One region of the Serratia sp. Res13-Sevr-LER1-36-b genome, then DNA from elsewhere that is predicted to be linked to it. Evidence: predicted binding sites of a transcription regulator. Region 1 holds the regulator's gene; each other region holds the start of a gene.

Region 1 (5,873 bases):
GATCGCCACAAACAGCAGCAACACGATTGGGTTTTTCAGCAGGGCCTTATAGTTGGCTGCGGCTGCCCCAGCTTTGGCGGGTGCCGCCTGTGGCGGATTGGGAACCAGCCACAAGATGCAGGCGGCAATCACGAATGCCAACAGGCCAAGCGCAGAGAACGACCCACGCCAGCCGATGTGATCCAGGCAATAGACTGCGACCAGCGGCCCGACGGTCATCGCCAACCCGGCGGAGGACAGCAGAATGGACTGCGCGAAGGTGCGCTGTTCCAGTGGGAAATTCGCCACTACCGCCTTGGCGCAGGAACACGGATAGCCGGAGTGGCCAATACCGGACAGGAAGCGGAACGTCACCAGCAGGCCCAGGCCGAACCCCAGAATGCCGAAGCACAGGGCAAATCCCCCCAGCAGCAGTAACGAACTGCACAGCACTTTCTTAAAGCCAAAGCGGTCATTGAGCCAGCCCGCCGGTATCTGGAACAGGGAATACGCCAGGAAAAACATCCCGGTAATGTAGCCCAGCTGTTCCGGCTGTAGATTGAATTCGTGTTCGATAGGTAACAGCGCAAAACCCATCACGGTTTTATCGATGTACACCACGACATAGCCCACAAACAGCAAAAAAATCATTAGCGAACGATTTTTCATCGCCGATATCCCTTTAAGTTATCACCCAGGCAGCCCACCCGCAGGGCCGGCGTATTTAATAATGTGATCAAGGTCACTTTATAGTTTTAATAACAGTCACTTACAATAACACGCTGAAATTATCGCCTTTTGCCGAGCGGCATAAGATACAGTTTTGTAAGGGGTGATGCTTTTTATTGATAGGGTGGGGAATGCGCTATTTACCGAAGTTACAACAGTTGAAAGTCTTCCAGCAGGTGATCCGCAGCGGCAGTATTCGCGGGGCGGCGCGCGCGCTGGAGCAGTCTCAGCCTGCCGTGAGCCGTACCATCCGTGAACTGGAACAGATCCTGGAAACCCAGTTGATCAATCGCAGCAGCCAAGGAATGACGCTGACCGAAACCGGCCGCGCCTTCGCCCTGCGAATGCAATTGATCCTGGAGGAATTGCAGCGCGCCGCCGACGAGATCCAGCAGTTGAATCAGCATTCGCAAGGTAACGTCGCTATTGGCTGCTCTTCGCTACTCGCCCTGACGGTATTACCGGATCTGGTCGAAGCCTTCAAACAGCCGTTTCCGCAGGCCAATCTGCTGATCCGCGAAGCACAGCTGTCTACGCTGCTGCCAGCATTGCGCGAAGGCCGCCTGGATTTTGCCGTGGGTACCGTCAGCCCGGAACTGCCGTTGGAGGATCTGGTGCGTGAACCGCTGTTCAACGCCTCTTTTTGCATTATCGCACGCCAGGGGCACCCACTGGCGCAGGCAACCTCGCTGGACGAACTGCGTGAGGCCAAGTGGTTATTACCGGAAACCGATATGGGGTATTACCAGCAGTTGCGCGCGATGTTAGGCACCTTCTATCAGCAATTGACCCGTTCGCCCATTCGCTCGGACTCTGTGACCTGTGGCTTGAACATGGTGTTAGAGGCGGATTATTTGACTATCGTGGCGCGGGCGATGAGTGCACCGTTCCATTTGCAGCATCGGCTGGTGGCATTGCCTATCGACACGCTGCCGCAGGCGCAATATTGCGTGCTGTATTCACAGAAATCGCCGCTAACCGTGACGGCACGGCGATTTCTTGATTTATTGCGTGCCCACTGCCTGCGCTACCCTTGGTAGGATCAGGCCACTTCGCGGATTTCGAAGCTGTGGGTGATGCTGGCGGCTTTACCCAACATCAAGGAGACGGAGCAGTATTTCTCGGCGGAAAGATCCACCGCGCGCTCCACAATCTTGTCGGTCAGCCCTTTGCCGGTGACGATAAAATGCAGATTGATATGGGTAAACAGACGCGGTGCTTCTTCACGACGCTCGGAGGTCAGTTTAACCTCGCAGTCACGCACATCGTTACGCCCTTTTTGCAGGATCGACACCACATCGATGGCGCTACAGCCGCCAACGGACATCAACACCATTTCCATCGGGCTTGGCGCTTTATCGCCCGCGTTGCCATCCATCAACACCTGGTGGCCGGACGCAGACTCACCCAGGAATGTCAGCCCTTCTACCCACTTAACTCTTGCCTGCATGTTACACACTCCGGTTAATTTCTTAAAAACAGGGTACGCTTTCGCATACATTCTGGCAACGTAACCTGATGCTAATCATGCTGAAGCGAGACAACACAAGACACCCGCCTCACTCTGTGCTACAAACAGAGCCGCAATAACTCTTTCCAGGTCACCGATTTCAGGGATACGTCCAAGGAAAGGCCCCTATATTGGTTTGTTAACAGAATGTAGCTTGCAGCTCTCCCTGCAAGTTAATATGCTAGAGCACAAGCGTATTTCTATAACACGCCTCAAAACCTGTTGATAGCCACAATTAAAACACCGGGCTATAAGCACGTTTTACAGGGAACTCTGACCCCTGTGATACAAGGCAGCGATAACAACAGAGGATAACAGCGAATGGTTCTCGGCAAACCGCAAACAGACCCGACTCTCGAATGGTTCCTGTCTCATTGCCATATCCACAAATATCCATCGAAGAGTACGCTGATTCACCAAGGTGAAAAGGCCGAAACGCTTTACTACATCGTCAAAGGCTCCGTCGCGGTGCTGATTAAAGATGAAGAAGGCAAAGAGATGATCCTGTCCTACCTTAACCAGGGGGATTTCATCGGCGAGCTAGGATTATTTGAAGAAGGCCAGGAGCGTAGCGCCTGGGTACGGGCCAAAACCGCCTGTGAAGTGGCTGAAATTTCCTACAAGAAATTCCGCCAGTTGATCCAGGTTAACCCGGATATCCTGATGCGCCTGTCCGCACAGATGGCTAACCGCCTGCAAGTCACCTCAGAGAAAGTGGGTAACCTCGCCTTCCTTGACGTTACCGGCCGCATTGCTCAGACCTTGCTGAACCTGGCAAAACAACCTGATGCCATGACTCACCCAGACGGCATGCAGATCAAAATCACCCGCCAGGAAATTGGCCAAATCGTCGGTTGCTCACGTGAAACCGTCGGTCGTATTTTGAAAATGCTCGAAGATCAAAACCTGATCTCCGCGCACGGCAAAACCATTGTCGTGTACGGTACGCGTTAATCCCCAGGGAAACGGTGCAGCAATGCGCCGTTTCTTTACCTACTGAATAGCCAACCATGTGGCGCCGCCTGATCTACCACCCGGAAGTCAACTACGCACTGCGGCAAACGCTGGTGTTGTGCCTGCCGGTGGCGTTTGGTTTGCTGATTGGCAACCTGCAACTCGGCATGCTGTTCTCGTTGGTGCCCGCCTGCTGCAACATTGCCGGGCTGGATACGCCACACAAACGCTTTTTCAAACGCCTGGTCGTGGGTGGATCCCTATTCGCACTCAGTAGCTTTCTGCTGCAACAAGCCCTGCTGTGGGAGCTTCCCCTGCCCTTACTGATGTTGGGAATGGCGCTGTTGCTCGGCGTCAGCGGTGAGATCAGTCCGCTGCATGCCCGCCTGCTACCAGCCGCACTGGTTGCCGCCATCTTTTCCCTCAGCATGGTAGGCACCGTGCCAATCTGGCATGCCCCTTTACTGTATATCGTCGGCACCGCCTGGTACGGGTTGTTTACCTGGGCCTGGTTCAAGCTGTGGAAAGAGCAGCCGATGCGCGAATCCTTAAGCCAGCTGTATATGCAGTTGGCCGACTATTTTGAAGCCAAATACTCATTACTGACGCAACATACCGATCCAGAAACTGCCCTGCCGCCGCTGTTGCAACGCCAACAGAAAGTGATGGATCTGATCAGTCTGCTATACCAACAGCTTAATTTCCTGCCCCATGCCAATAACCTGGAGCAAAAGCGCCTGCAACGTACGTTTCAGGTGGCGCTCGATTTGCAAGAGCACATTACCGTCAGCCTGCATCTGCCGGAAGAAGTGCAAAAGCTGGTAGAGCAAAGCCAGGCCGAAGCGATTATCCGCCGCAACGCCCAGGTGATCGCCACGCGCCTGCGGGTGGTGGCCGACGATATTCTCTATCATCGGCACTCTGCGCGTTTCAGTATGAAGAATGAGCTGGCGGCGCTGGAAAAAGTGGCCTCACAGCACGCCGATAACCCGGTTGGTCAGTTCTGCTATTACCACTTCAGCCGCATCGCACGCCTGCTGCGCACCCAGCACCCGCTTTACCGTCGCAATCTGATGGCCAATCAGTCACGTCTGCCGTTCTGGCCCGCGGTGGTGAGCTATCTGTCGTTTAAATCCAACGCCCTGCGCAACGCAGCCAGGCTGGGGGTCATTCTGGCGGCAGGCAGCAGCCTGGGCATGCTGTTCAACCTGCCAAAACCCTATTGGATCTTGCTGACCATCATGCTGGTCAGTCAAAACGGCTATAACGCCACGCGGGTGAGGATCCAGCACCGTGCCCTCGGCACGTTGGCCGGGTTGGTGATTGCCGCCGGACTGTTGCAACTGCAGATGCCGGAGAACGTGACGTTGAGCATCATGTTGGCGATCACCCTGGCGGCCTATCTGATCCTGCGGAAAAACTACGGGCTGGCGGTGATGGGCTTTACCGTGACTGCCGTCTACACCTTGCAGCTCCTGGCGCTGAATGGCACCCATTTCCTGGTTCCCCGCCTGATCGATACCCTTATTGGCTGCGTACTGGTGTTTGGCGGCACGATCTGGCTATGGCCGCAGTGGCAGAGTGGCCTGCTGCGTAAAAACGCCCATCAGGCGCTAGAGCACGATCAGACGGCACTGCGATTATTGCTGGAAGAGCAGGAACCGGATCCCAGTGAACTGGCCTACACGCGTATGCAGGTCAACCAGGCGCATAACGCCCTGTTTACCTCGCTCAATCAGGCGATGCAGGAGCCGGGGTTTGAATCGAATTATCTGGCAGATATGCGGCTGTGGATCACCCATAACCAGTTTATCGTTGAACACCTGAATGCGATGACCATTCTGGCACGCGAGCACTATATGCTGACGCCCAAGCTGGCTCAGGAGTATCTGCAAACCTGTGAGATAGCCTTGCAGAGCTGCCAGCAGCGGTTGGAATATGACGGCCCAAGTACCAGCAACAGCATCATGAAGCCGCCGGACCTGCACCCTGATATGCCGATCACCGAGATGGAACGCCACCTGCGGCGGATCCTTTCTCACCTGACCGTGATGCATACCATTTCGTCACTGGCATGGCGCCAGCGCCCACATCATGGGATCTGGCTGAAGCGCAAACTGCGGGAAAGCTGAGGTTGCCGGAGCCGATGCTGAAGTTCGGCCCCGGTGAATGACTTAAGCCTTAATCACATCCTGTACGGCCAACTCGAACAGCGCCATGCCTTCCTCGATATCCTTCAGTTCAACCACCAACGAAGGAGCAAAACGGATCACGTTTGGCCCAGCGTTGAGGATCATCAAGCCACGTGCAGCGGCGGCAGTGAGAAAATCGCGCGCTTTGCCGTGATAGCCTGCCTTCAGTTCTGCACCAATCAACAGCCCCATGCCACGAATGTCGCTGAACACATCGTATTTTTTACCGATCTCCTGCAAAGCCTGAACAAACAGCCCGTGACGCTGCTCAATCCCGCTTAGCACCTCTGGCGTGTTGATGACGTCCAACGCTGCCTCTGCCACTGCACAGGCCAGTGGGTTGCCGCCGTAGGTAGTACCATGAGTGCCAACCTGCATCACCGAGGCGATCTCTTCGGTAGTCAGCATCGCACTCACCGGGAAACCGCCGCCCAGCGCTTTAGCGGTGGTGAGGATGTCTGGCGTAATGCCGTAATGCATATAGGTAAACAGCTTGCCGCTGCGGCCCA
Region 2 (5,873 bases), on a different contig from region 1:
ATCCAACGCTTTGCTGGCACCAATCAGGCGGGGTAAGCGCTGGGTGCCACCAGAGCCAGGCAGCAAACCCAACTGGACTTCCGGCAGGCCGAGCGCCGTTTTGTCATCCAGCGAGCAGACGCGACTATGGCAGGCCAAAGCCAACTCCAGCCCGCCCCCAAGGCAAGCACCATGAATGGCGGCAACCACCGGCACCGGGAACGCGGCAATCTGTGCCAGCGTGCTCTGCCCCTTCTTCGCCAGCGCTTGTGCCTCTTGGGCCGTATGGCACGCGGCGATCATGGTGATATCTGCACCGGCAATAAAGGAATCTGGCTTGCCGGACAGGATCACCAAGCCTTCCAAGGTGGCAAGCTGCTGTGCCTTGAGCAGCACGTCGTTGATCTGCTCAACAAACTCCGCCTTCAGCGTATTGACCTTCTCCCCCGGCACATCGATGGTGATCACGCCAATATTGTCCGGGCGCAAGGTCAGATGAAATGCCGAAGGCTTGGCACGCTGTTCGTGCAATGCGTTTTCGAAACTCATTTGTCCACCTCCACGATCATCGCCGCACCTAATCCCCCAGCCGCACAAGCGGTGGCCAGCCCCAGACCGCCACCGCGCCGTTTAAGCTCGTGCAGCGTCTGGGTGATCATGCGTGCGCCAGTAGCGGCAAACGGGTGGCCGTAAGCGATGGAGCCGCCCAACACGTTGAATTTTTCCATATCCACCTCACCGATCGCCTGCTCACGCCCCAGCTTCTGTTGGGCAAACTCGGTGCTGGCGAACATTTTCAGGTTGGCCAGCGTTTGCGCCGCAAAAGCTTCGTGCATATCGATCAGGGTCAGCTCAGCCAGGGTAATACCGGCACGATCCAGCGCCAACGGGGTGGCATAGGAAGGACCGAGCAACATATCCTCCCAGACATCAATGGCGGCAAAGGCGAAGCTGCGAAGGTAGCCTAGAGGCTCCAGGCCAAGTTCTTTCGCACGGGACTCGCTCATCATCAGCACCGCTGCCGCACCATCGGTCAGTGGCGTACTGTTGGCGGCCGTGACGGTACCGTGGCGGCGATCGAATGCCGGTTTCAAACGGGCATAAGACTCCAGGCTGGAATCTTTGCGGACGTTGTTATCTTCGGCCAGCGGGGTTTTATACGGCGGCACATAGGCGGTCATCACTTCATCGCGCAACAGCCCCTGCTCCCAGGCTTTGGCGGCCAGTTGATGCGAGCGGTGTGCCAAGGCATCCTGCTGCTCACGAGTAATGCCGTGGGTTTTCGCCATTTGCTCGGCGGTATCCCCCATGCGCAGGCCGGTAGAGTATTCCGCCACGGCGGGTGGCACCGGCATCAGATCGCGGAACTTAAGCTTACTGAACAGCTTCAGGCGCTGTGACAGCGTGCGGGCCTTGTTAACGTCCACCAACGTGCGGGCCAGCGCCTTGCTAACGCCAATCGGCAGCACGGAGGAAGAATCCGCCCCACCGGCAATGCCAACACTGATGCTGCCAGCCATGATACTTTCCGCCACGTTGGCAATCGCCTGGAAGCTGGTGGCACAGGCACGTGAAACGCTATAGGCATCGGTGTGCACGCTCATGCCGGTGCCAAGCACAATTTCCCGCGCAATGTTAGGCGCTTCAGGCATTTGCACCACCTGGCCAAATACCAGTTGCTCAATCAGGGCGGGATCGATGCCGCTACGCGCCAGCAGCTCGCTCACCGCAGTCTTGCCAAGATCGACCGCAGGTATACCGTGATAAGCGGTAGCCTGCTTGGCGAAAGGGGTACGCAGCCCTTGAACAATGGCGATACGGTCGCCGAGACGGGTAACCAGCGGCAATGCCTTACTCATAAACGCTCCTGAAGAGAGGCCGTCAACACAACGGACAAAAAGAGGTCTGACCTGATGAGGTCATTGTTAACCAAATGTTTACATTTGGCAAACCGGCAGAAGTGAAAACTGAGAGCGGGAGCAACTTTCTGGTAGGGGGTAAAGCGGTGCGGATACCAGCAGGGGCGGATATTACGCCCCTACGGGATCGGGTCGGGATTAACGCAGGCCGAGCTGGAAGATCATGGTTTCTGCCTGGCAGGAGAAGGTGAAATCCACATCCAATTGCACGCCGCCGTCAACCGGTTTAATGCTACTGCTGATGTCACAAGGATCGGACTCCACGCCGCGCGCCTTTTCAGTCAGTGCTGCCAGCGTTTGCTCTGCATCTTGCTGATTGGCAAACACTCGGCTGTAGGAAGCGGTGCAATCGGTGTTATCCATCACGGTTCCGACATCGACACAGCAGCAGGCCGCAGTTTCCTGAGCGTTACATTTATTGATTGCATCTGACATAGTTGAAATCTCCTCACGGGCCGCAGTTACGCTCGCCCAAATAGCCATTTATGATCTGGCGCAAATAAACAAAATTCTGTGTTTATTTTACTCCTCGGGCTTGCCAATCACTAGCCTTACTTTTTGTAAGCATTTTAAGTGACGGAAATCACATAACTAAATCGCCCTGCGGTAAAAAAACATAAGAGTTTTGTTATGTGCAGGTCATTTTTTGTTATGTGGATCTCTTTTCTGATATCAATTTGGAAATATTTCAAAAACAAACTTGCAACATCTTAACAGGTCGGACCTATAATTCAGCCACTGGTCTGATTTGTCAGATTGATAACGGACCCTACAATCGCGCGCTCCATGTTACTTTGTGTAACATTGTTTAAATAATAAACACATAAAATGAGGTTTTGGTCATGAGCCAGAAAAACCTATTCACTAAATCAGCTCTCGCAGCTGCAGTGGCAATTATTTCTTCGAACGTGTATGCCGCAGGATTCCAGCTGAACGAATTTTCGGCGGCTGGTTTAGGGCGAGCCTATTCTGGCGAAGGCGCAATGGCGGATACCGCTGCCTCGGCAAGTCGTAACCCGGCAACCATGATGATGTTTGACCGCCCTTCTCTCACTGCGGGCGCCGTTTTTATTGACCCAGACGTTAACATTACCGGCACCTCACCTTCAGGCCGCAGCCTGGATGCGAAGAACATTGCCCCGACCGCCTGGGTACCCAACCTGCACTACATTCAACCGCTGAATGACCAATGGGCCGTCGGCGCTTCCGTGACCAGTAACTATGGCCTGGCTACCGAATACAACGAAGGCTACACCGCTGGCTCCGTCGGCGGGACTACAGACCTGACCACCGCCAATATCAACCTGAGCGCCGCTTACCGCCTGAACCAACACTTCAGCTTCGGTCTGGGCTTTGATGCGGTGTATGCCAAAGCCAAAATCGATCGCTACGCCGGTGATTTACCGCTGCTGATCGCAGGTTCAGGACAACTGCCTCCGGCGCTGGCTGGCCAGGTAGCTCAAATCCCTGCTGATACCCAGATTTCTCATCTGGAAGGCAATAAATGGGGCTATGGCTGGAACGCAGGCGTGCTGTATGAAGTGGATGAAAACAACCGCTACGGCTTTACCTACCGTTCTGAAGTGAAAATCGACTTTGACGGTGACTACAGAAGCAGCCTGCCTTCAGCCTTTAATCCTCTGCTCGGAAAACTCGGCCTGCCAATGGGAACAGACGGCAACAACGTCCCAGGTTCTCTGACCCTGAATCTGCCAGAAATGTGGGAAGTTTCCGGGTATAACAAAGTGGCACCGCAGTGGGCGATCCACTACAGCATGGCCTACACCAGCTGGAGCCAGTTCCAGGAGCTGAAAGCGACCGACAGCAACGGCAACACCCTGTTCCAGAAGCATGAAGGCTTCCGTGACGCTTACCGTATCGCGCTGGGTACTACCTACTTCTACGACGATAACTGGACCTTCCGTGGCGGTATCGCCTTCGATGATAGCCCGGTCCCAGCACAAAACCGCTCTATCTCGATCCCGGATCAGGATCGCGCCTGGATCAGCGCCGGTACCACTTACGCGTTCAATAAAGACGCTTCTGTCGACGTGGGTGTGTCCTACATGCACGGCCAGAAAGTCACCATCAAAGAAGGCCCATACACCTTCGAATCGAAGGGTTCAGCCTGGTTGTACGGTGCTGGCTTCAACTACCGTTTCTAATCTGTTTTCCTAAACAGAAACGTAAAAACGGCGGGATTACCCCGCCGTTTTCTATTGTGTTAACCCCATCCAGCCTTAACTCAGGAAAGGTTTACCGCCGTGATGCTGTGCTCCGTTGACGGTGCATACGACTCCGGTTTTTGTTCCGCAATCTCTTCCTGCACGACTACAGCGTCAGGCTCCACCAACGGAGCAACTGGCTGTGCCTGTGGTAAAGCAGCGGTCAGCGCCTGCAATGAACCGCCGCTGATACCGATTTCCTGTAGCAGGGAATCGATAACCGGGGCGTGCGTGCGATAGGCAAGAGCGGCAGACATCGCCTGCTCGGCCAAGTTGCCGCCACCGACCGAAGCCGCCGTCGCACCTGCGGCACCGCCAGAACGGTTCAACCCATCAACCTGGAGGATCTTGATGCCGTCGATGGCCTTCATCGGCTCAACGGACTTCTCGATGATCGCTGGCAGTGCCTGCAGCAGCGCCAGTTTGAACTTCAGGCTGGTCTGATCGCTGGAAAGCATGTTGACCGCTTCGTTCAACGCGCGCTGGGTTTCCGCCTCTGCCAAGCCTTTCTTACGCGCGGCTTCAGCCAGTTCGATGATGGCAGCGGCCTGCAGTTCAGCAGCCTCTTTCTCCGCACGGGCTTTCAGCGTCAGTTGCATCGCTTCGGTTTCCGCCCCTTGGCGGGCTTCGATCAGAGCGACCTGTTTGGCACGATCGGCTTCAGCGGTTTGGCGCGTGGTTTCCACGTTTTGCTCCGCTTTCACCGCTTCGGTCAACGCGTCATTGGCGCGCGCCTGAGCCTGGGACTGCTGCTCAGACTTGGCAGCAATGGCGATGGCCTTATCCTGTTCGGCGATTTCCGTCACTTTTTTCTGCTCGATGGCGGCCATTTCGGTGACTTTATTCTGCTCGATCTCTTTAACACGGATTTCACGGTCGGCCTCTACCTTACGGGTCCGTACCGCCTGCTCACGCTCGATTTCCGCCTCCTGAATCTGGCGCTCGGCGGAGATACGGCTCTGTTCGGCCTCGCGGCGGCGTTCCGCTTCAAAGGTGGCGATCCGGGAGCTTTGCTCGGCGCTGCGGGTCTTGACCTGCTGCTCCTGCTCAAGCGACATGAAGGCTTCCTGCTGCTCGATCTCCAGCTTGCGTGACATGGCATCGCGGTTTTTCTCGCGTACTGCGACCTCCACGTCTTGCTCAACTTCGTTACGCTCGCGGCGACGGCGTTCGGTTTCCTGCGTCAGCTTGGTCAGACCTTCGGCATCGAAGGCGTTGTTAGGGTCGAAATACTCTTTCGAGGTCTGGTTAAAGTTGGTCAGCGACACGCTTTCCAACTCCAGGCCGTTTTTCGCCAGATCTTCAGATACCGTGCTCTGCACGCCCTGCACGAAGTTTTCGCGCGTATCTTGCAGATCTTGCATGGTCATCTGCGCTGCGGTGGAGCGTAAGGCGTCGACAAACTTGTCTTCCACCAGTTGGCGCAGATCTTCCGGTGACAGCGTACGCTGGCCCAAAGTCTGTGCTGCAGTGGAGATCCCTTCAATGGTCGGTTGCACGCGGACAAAAAATGCCACTACCACGTCCACACGCATTCTGTCCTTGGTGATCAGGCTGTCGTGCATGGCACGGCTGACCTCCAGCTTCAGGGTCTTCATGTTGATTTCAACAATCTCATGAAACACCGGCAGGGAGATGGCACCACCGCTCAGCACGACCTTGAGACCGCCCAGACCGGTACGTACCAACGACTGTTCCGCCGAGGCACGGCGATACAGGCGTGAAAAAATCAGTCCAATAATCAGCAGGA
Region 3 (5,873 bases), on a different contig from region 1:
ACTGGTAACCCTCATACAGAGTGGAGATCGTTAGCGCCACCAACGGGAACAGCAAGGTGCTATAGGCGGCGGCCCCTGAGCCGATGCGGCCTAGCAGGGTGAAATAGGCGGCAAAGGCGATCACCGTGCCAAAAATCGCCAGATAGAACAGCGATCCCAGATAGCGAGTGGTGAATTCGAGCTGCAATGAATCGCCCTGTGCCAGTGCGATGGCAAACATCAGCAGTGTGCCGTAGCTCATGGCGTAGGTATTGGTGGAAAGCATATCCAGCCCACGGCGTTGGTGGCGCGTGCTGAGCATGTTCCCCAGCGAAAAACCGTAGGTGCCCAGCGCGCTCAACCCGATCCCTTTAAGCAATTCTGGCGCCATCTGGGTCGCCATCAGATCCTGCCAAAATAGCGCCACGATGCCGGTCATGCCTAACAGTGCCGCAGGCAGCAGATTCGGGCTGGGGCGTTGGCGGAAGAAAATCATGCTGTTAACCGCGTTGAACAACACCGCCATCGAGAAAATCACCGATTCCAGCCCGCTGCTGATATAGGCCGCCGCCAGGTAGAAACAGTAAAAGTTAAAGCCAAACACACAGCAACCCTGCAACATGCAGAACAGGTGGTCCCGCAGGCTAATGGCCCGCAGACGGCGTAGCGCCAGCATGGCTAGCCACATCACGGCGGCAGCAAGCAAGAAACGGTAACCGATCGACACGGGGATCGCCACCGTGCCTTGTTGCAGGGTAATCGCAATCCAGGTGGTGCCCCAAATCAGCACAACGGCAAGGTACAACAGCGTATTCATGAGTTCTCCTGTTAATGATGGCAGGAGTATTCATCTTTTTGCGCTGTAACGCTTTCAGCCTTTTGCGGCCAATTGCATATTCTTGCGCTTTTTTTGTTAAAAGCGCCCGGTGACAACTGGCATCCCGCGCCGCCACTCTTTAAACTGGAACGGCTTGGATCACAGGAATAGGGCAGCTATGGCATACCTGGCATTTGAAACATTGCACCAACATAAAGCCCGGTTGCACAACAGCGTGCAGCTGGGATCTGGCGTGCAATTGGCGGCCTGGTCAAACTGCAATGACCGTATCACCCAGGAAAGTGCCGATCACCACACCCTCAGCCTGTACGTGGCGGATGGTTATGAGTGCTATCAGAAGGTGCCAGGGGGGTGGCAGAACGGCGGCGGCCCGGATCGCTTTTGCATCATGCCGCGTCATTACGAATCCACCTGGGATGTACGCAGCAATCTCTCCTTTGTTCATCTGTATTGTACCGACCAGCATTTGCGCCATTTGGTGGAGCAGACCTGGGATCGCAGCCCGGCGTCCATCAACGTAGAGCCGCTGTCGTTTGCGGAAGATCCGCAAATCACGCTGCTGTATCGCCAGTTTTTACTTAATCACAATTGGCAAGACAGCGCCAACCAACTGGCACTGAGCAGCGCCTCCACGTTGTTGATGTCGCATATGCTTCAGCGCTACACCCAGTTGCAATGGCGGCTGCCCAGCGTGCGTGGTGGGCTGGCACCGGCCGTGCTGAAGCGGGTGCAAGAGTTTATCTATCACCATCTCGATCAACCATTGGTGCTGGCAGACTTGGCTGCTCAGGCGGAATTGAGTGAGTTTCATTTTGCCCGCATGTTTAAACACAGCACCGGGCAGGCACCACATCAGTACGTGATGCAAGTGCGTTTGCAACAGGCGGAGAAATTACTGCGCAACACGCTGATGCCGCTAACCCAGATTGCGCTGGACTGCGGCTTTAGCTCGGCCAGCCATTTCAGCCACCGTTTCAAGGCATTCTATGGCTATACGCCGATACGGCTGCGGCAGCAAAGCCGTTAATCTCTGAGGAGAAAGGATATGGAACAACCCTTTTGTGGTGTTGAGGTACTTTTTGTCGCGGGTTTTGGCCCGATCACCCAAAACACCAGCCAAAGTGCCGCGTTGTATCAGCAAGCGCTGGGGTTGCCGCTCAAGCCAATGGAAGGGAATGAGGACTATCTGTTGACCGAGCACGATGCCTTGCCCGGGGTGAAGCACTTTGCGTTGTGGCCTTTGGCGCAGGCTGCCAAATCCTGTTTTGGTCAGGATCAGTGGCCACAAGATTTACCGGTGCCGCAGGCGTGGATGGAGTTTGACGTGGCGGATATGGCGAAGGCCACCCAAACGCTGCTGGATCAAGGCTATCAACTGCTGGTAGCCAACCGTTTGGAACCGTGGGGCCAGAGCGTCACCCGTCTGTTAAGCCCGGAAGGCTTGCTGGTTGGCGTGACTTTAACACCCTGGATGCGGGCTAACCCATAACCCACTGGCTACCTATGGCACAGCACCATCGGCGGATGGTGCCAAGAACGGTGGTTATGGCAAGGGGAAGGCGGTCGGGTTTTGGCTCATGACATCGATGAAGACGTCCTTGAAAGAGGCCCAGAAATGCATAATGCCAGCCAGGTTGAAGGACATACCCATCAGCCCCATCACAAACCAGCAGCTAGTGAACAGCCCCAGGCTGCTGAACACAAACGCCATGCCGTTACGGCTGGCTTTGCGGCACACCACATTCAGTTGGCTGGCCAGAAACATCATCACTGCGCTCAGCAATTCCCAGCGCATCATAATAAAGCCAGTGGCTATGGTACTCATCGGTGGTGATCCTTTGCTACAAACGCCGCATCCATCTCCTGGTATCAGACTCTGGGGAAGAATGCGCATTGATAGACGGTGGTTTAGGTTGTTGGTGTGATCTACGTCACATTGTAGCATCGGAATAATTGGTGTCTCAATAGTCGTCATGGCCTGTCTGACAAATCACAGCAACATTCCAATATGTTGAAACATTTATGCCAAATCATTAGCAACCTTTTAATGTGGCTCCAGGGTTATTAACGCTATGCTGGCCGGCTTTTCGCACCCATTATAGCTATCAGTCAGGCAGGTAAGACTCCGCGCATGGCCCAATTAAAAGATCCTTTCCGTGACCATCCCGCCGAAGAAACGTTGTTTATTCGCCGTGCCTGCGTGGCGATGGTGTTGGTCGTCGCCTGTTTTGGTTTGCTGGTTTACAACCTTTATCAGTTGCAGATCAAACAGCATGCGTTTTACCAGACTCGCTCTAATCAGAACGATATCAAGATGCTGCCGATTGCCCCTCATCGTGGCCTGATCTTCGATCGCAACGGCATCCCGCTGGTGCGCAACATACAACTGTATCAGATTGAAGTGACCCCCAGCAAGATTGCCGATATGGCAACGCTGTTGCAAAACCTGACGCCAATCGTCGATCTGACGCCGGATGACATCGCCTCATTCCGTGACGATATGCACCACAATAGCCGCTACAAGCCCGTCACGCTGAAGACCGGACTTAGTGAAACCGAGGTGGCTCGTTTTGCGGTAAACCAGTATCGCTTTGACGGTGTAACCATCGAGACCTACCAGCAGCGGCAATATCCTTACGGGGCACAGTTGGCGCACGTGGTGGGGTATGTCTCGCGCATTAACGATAACGATGTTAAAAAGCTGGAGCAGCAGGGATTAGCGCAAAACTATGCGGCCGACCACAATATTGGCAAACAGGGGCTGGAAGCCTATTACGAGAAAGAGCTACACGGCACCACTGGCTATCAGGAAGTGGAGGTGGATAACCACGGGCGTATCGTTCGCCTGCTGAAGGAACAGCCGCCCCAGGCGGGCAAAGATATTTATCTGACGCTAGATCTGCACCTGCAACAGTACATCGAAAGCTTGCTCAAAGGGCAACGGGCGGCGGTAGTGGTCGCCGATCCGCGCGACGGAGGCATTCTGGCGATGGTTTCCAGCCCTAGCTACGATCCCAACCCGTTCGTCAAAGGTATTGGCTATCAGGCCTACAAGTCGCTGCTCAGCAACCCGGACTTACCACTGATTAACCGCGTGACGCAGGGGCTATACCCGCCAGCCTCAACGGTAAAACCTTATATGGCGGTATCGGCACTGTTTGCCGGTGTCATCACCCCAACCACCACTTTCTTTGGCGCACCCACCTGGACCCTGCCGGGAACGCAGCGGCACTATCGCGACTGGTTGAAAACCGGGCACGGCCTGCTGAACGTCACCAAGGCGATCGAGGAGTCAGCCGATACCTTCTTCTATCAGGTTGCCTATGAGATGGGGATCGACCGGATCCATCAATGGCTAAGCCAGTTTGGCTATGGCAAGGCGACGGGAATCGATCTAAACGAGGAATATCGCGGCGTTCTGCCGAGCAGGGAATGGAAGCAGCGGGTACATAAAAAAGGCTGGTACCAAGGTGATACCATCTCGGTGGGTATTGGCCAGGGGTATTGGGTCGCTACGCCGCTCCAGATGGTGAAAGCACTGACCACGCTGATCAACAGCGGCAGGGTGAAAACGCCGCATCTGCTGTATTCGATGAAGCAGGGCCGGGAAGTCGAACGCTATCAGCCATCAGAGCAGGCCGTACAGATTGGAGAGGCCAAATCGCCGTATTGGGGGATTGTGCGCAACGGTATGTATGGCATGGCGAACCTGCCTAACGGGACCGGGTATAAACTGTTCCATACCGCGCCCTACCAGATAGCGGCCAAATCGGGGACGTCACAGGTTTTCAGCCTGAAAGAAAACCAGACTTACAATGCCAAAATGATCCCGGTACGCCTGCGTGACCATATCTTCTATACCCTGTTTGCGCCGTATAAAAACCCGCGGGTGGCGATGGCGCTAATTTTGGAAAATGGTGGTGGGGATGGCGTAGTTGCAGGGCCAACGGCCAGGGCAATTCTGGACCATATTTTCGACCCGGCCAATGCGCCTACGCCGGGGGATAACGACGGTAGCATAACGCAGCTGGGAGACAGTGACGATGTGCAACATTAAACGCGTATTTCTCACTACAATAATAAAATCAATAAGCCTGCGAAAGCAGGTTTTTTTTGTGGCCGCAAAACGTGTGCCGCCACCTTATCGCCATTCAGTCAAATGACGATCCCTAAGTGACTGTTTTAAACAGCTGTAAAATTAAAGCAACAAAAAAGCGTTTGTTTTTACTTTCTTACAAACTGCAACCTTCAGGCAATCTGACTCAGGTTAGACTTAGCTGATAAATAATCAGTTTAAAAACGTAGGCTTAACAGTGGCTCCTCCAACCAAGAAAAACGGTAAAAACTACTCGACGGCGCGTTTTGGCTGGATTTGCGCGGGCATCTTGGTCTGCTTTTTTCTCTTGATGTTCCGGGTCGGCTATTTACAGTTGCTGGAACACCAACAGTTGGCCGATCAGGCTGACCAGCGTTCCATTCGTACCCAAGTGGTGCCCACCAACCGAGCGATGATCACCGACCGTAATGATGCGGCGCTGGCGGTCAGCGTTTCTTCCAAAGATATCGTGTTGGACCCCAAACATATCCTCGACACCCAAACCGATACCAGCACCGAGCGCTGGCAGAGTTTGGCCAACGTGTTGAAAATGCCGCTTGCTGATGTTCAGCATCTGATCCAGGCCAACGCTCGTAAGCGCTTTGTCTATCTGGCTCGCAAGGTGGAGGATGACAATGCGGCCTATATCAGCAAGCTGCACCTGACCGGCGTTAGCACCGAGCAGGACTTCAGCCGTTTCTATCCCATGGGGCAAGACGCCGCCGGGCTGATTGGCATTGTGGGGCAGGATAATCAGGGGCTGGAAGGGATTGAGTTGGGTTTCAACCCGTTGTTGCAGGGTAAAAACGGCCTGCGTGTTTATCAGAAAGACGGCAGCGGTGCGGTCATCGGCGTGATTAAAAGCGTTGACCCAGTGCCGCCACCGAACGTGACGTTAAGCATCGACAAATTTATTCAGTACGTGCTGTTTTCCCAGATCCGCGATGGGGTGATCGCCAA

Evidence for each region. The regulator CRP, encoded in region 1, controls carbon source genes, mostly activating them, when cyclic AMP is high. The targets are predictions, from matches to a motif close to ATGTGANNNNNNTCACAT.
Region 2: IMQ33_RS08875 (YfcZ/YiiS family protein) is a predicted target of CRP. The motif match lies at 2,470-2,487, and genes of this name have one in related genera.
Region 3: IMQ33_RS05650 (YjcB family protein) is a predicted target of CRP. The motif match lies at 2,737-2,754, and genes of this name have one in related genera.

The regions. Positions count from the first base shown of each region.
Region 1 covers NZ_JADACK010000045.1:6,297-12,169, reverse strand. Annotated here, with positions in the region: gene IMQ33_RS25830 (MFS transporter) at 1-648, opposite strand, end outside; gene IMQ33_RS25825 (LysR substrate-binding domain-containing protein) at 840-1,748, shown strand; gene IMQ33_RS25820 (OsmC family protein) at 1,751-2,158, opposite strand; gene crp (cAMP-activated global transcriptional regulator CRP) at 2,540-3,172, shown strand; gene IMQ33_RS25810 (YccS/YhfK family putative transporter) at 3,229-5,304, shown strand; gene IMQ33_RS25805 (aspartate aminotransferase family protein) at 5,347-5,873, opposite strand, start outside.
Region 2 covers NZ_JADACK010000014.1:24,485-30,357, forward strand. Annotated here, with positions in the region: gene fadJ (fatty acid oxidation complex subunit alpha FadJ) at 1-528, opposite strand, end outside; gene fadI (acetyl-CoA C-acyltransferase FadI) at 525-1,838, opposite strand; gene IMQ33_RS08875 (YfcZ/YiiS family protein) at 2,037-2,333, opposite strand; gene fadL (long-chain fatty acid transporter FadL) at 2,741-4,063, shown strand; gene IMQ33_RS08885 (flotillin family protein) at 4,144-5,873, opposite strand, start outside.
Region 3 covers NZ_JADACK010000005.1:1,001,824-1,007,696, reverse strand. Annotated here, with positions in the region: gene IMQ33_RS05665 (DMT family transporter) at 1-796, opposite strand, end outside; gene IMQ33_RS05660 (helix-turn-helix domain-containing protein) at 975-1,844, shown strand; gene IMQ33_RS05655 (glyoxalase) at 1,863-2,306, shown strand; gene IMQ33_RS05650 (YjcB family protein) at 2,361-2,642, opposite strand; gene mrdA (penicillin-binding protein 2) at 2,949-4,874, shown strand; gene IMQ33_RS05640 (penicillin-binding transpeptidase domain-containing protein) at 5,131-5,873, shown strand, end outside.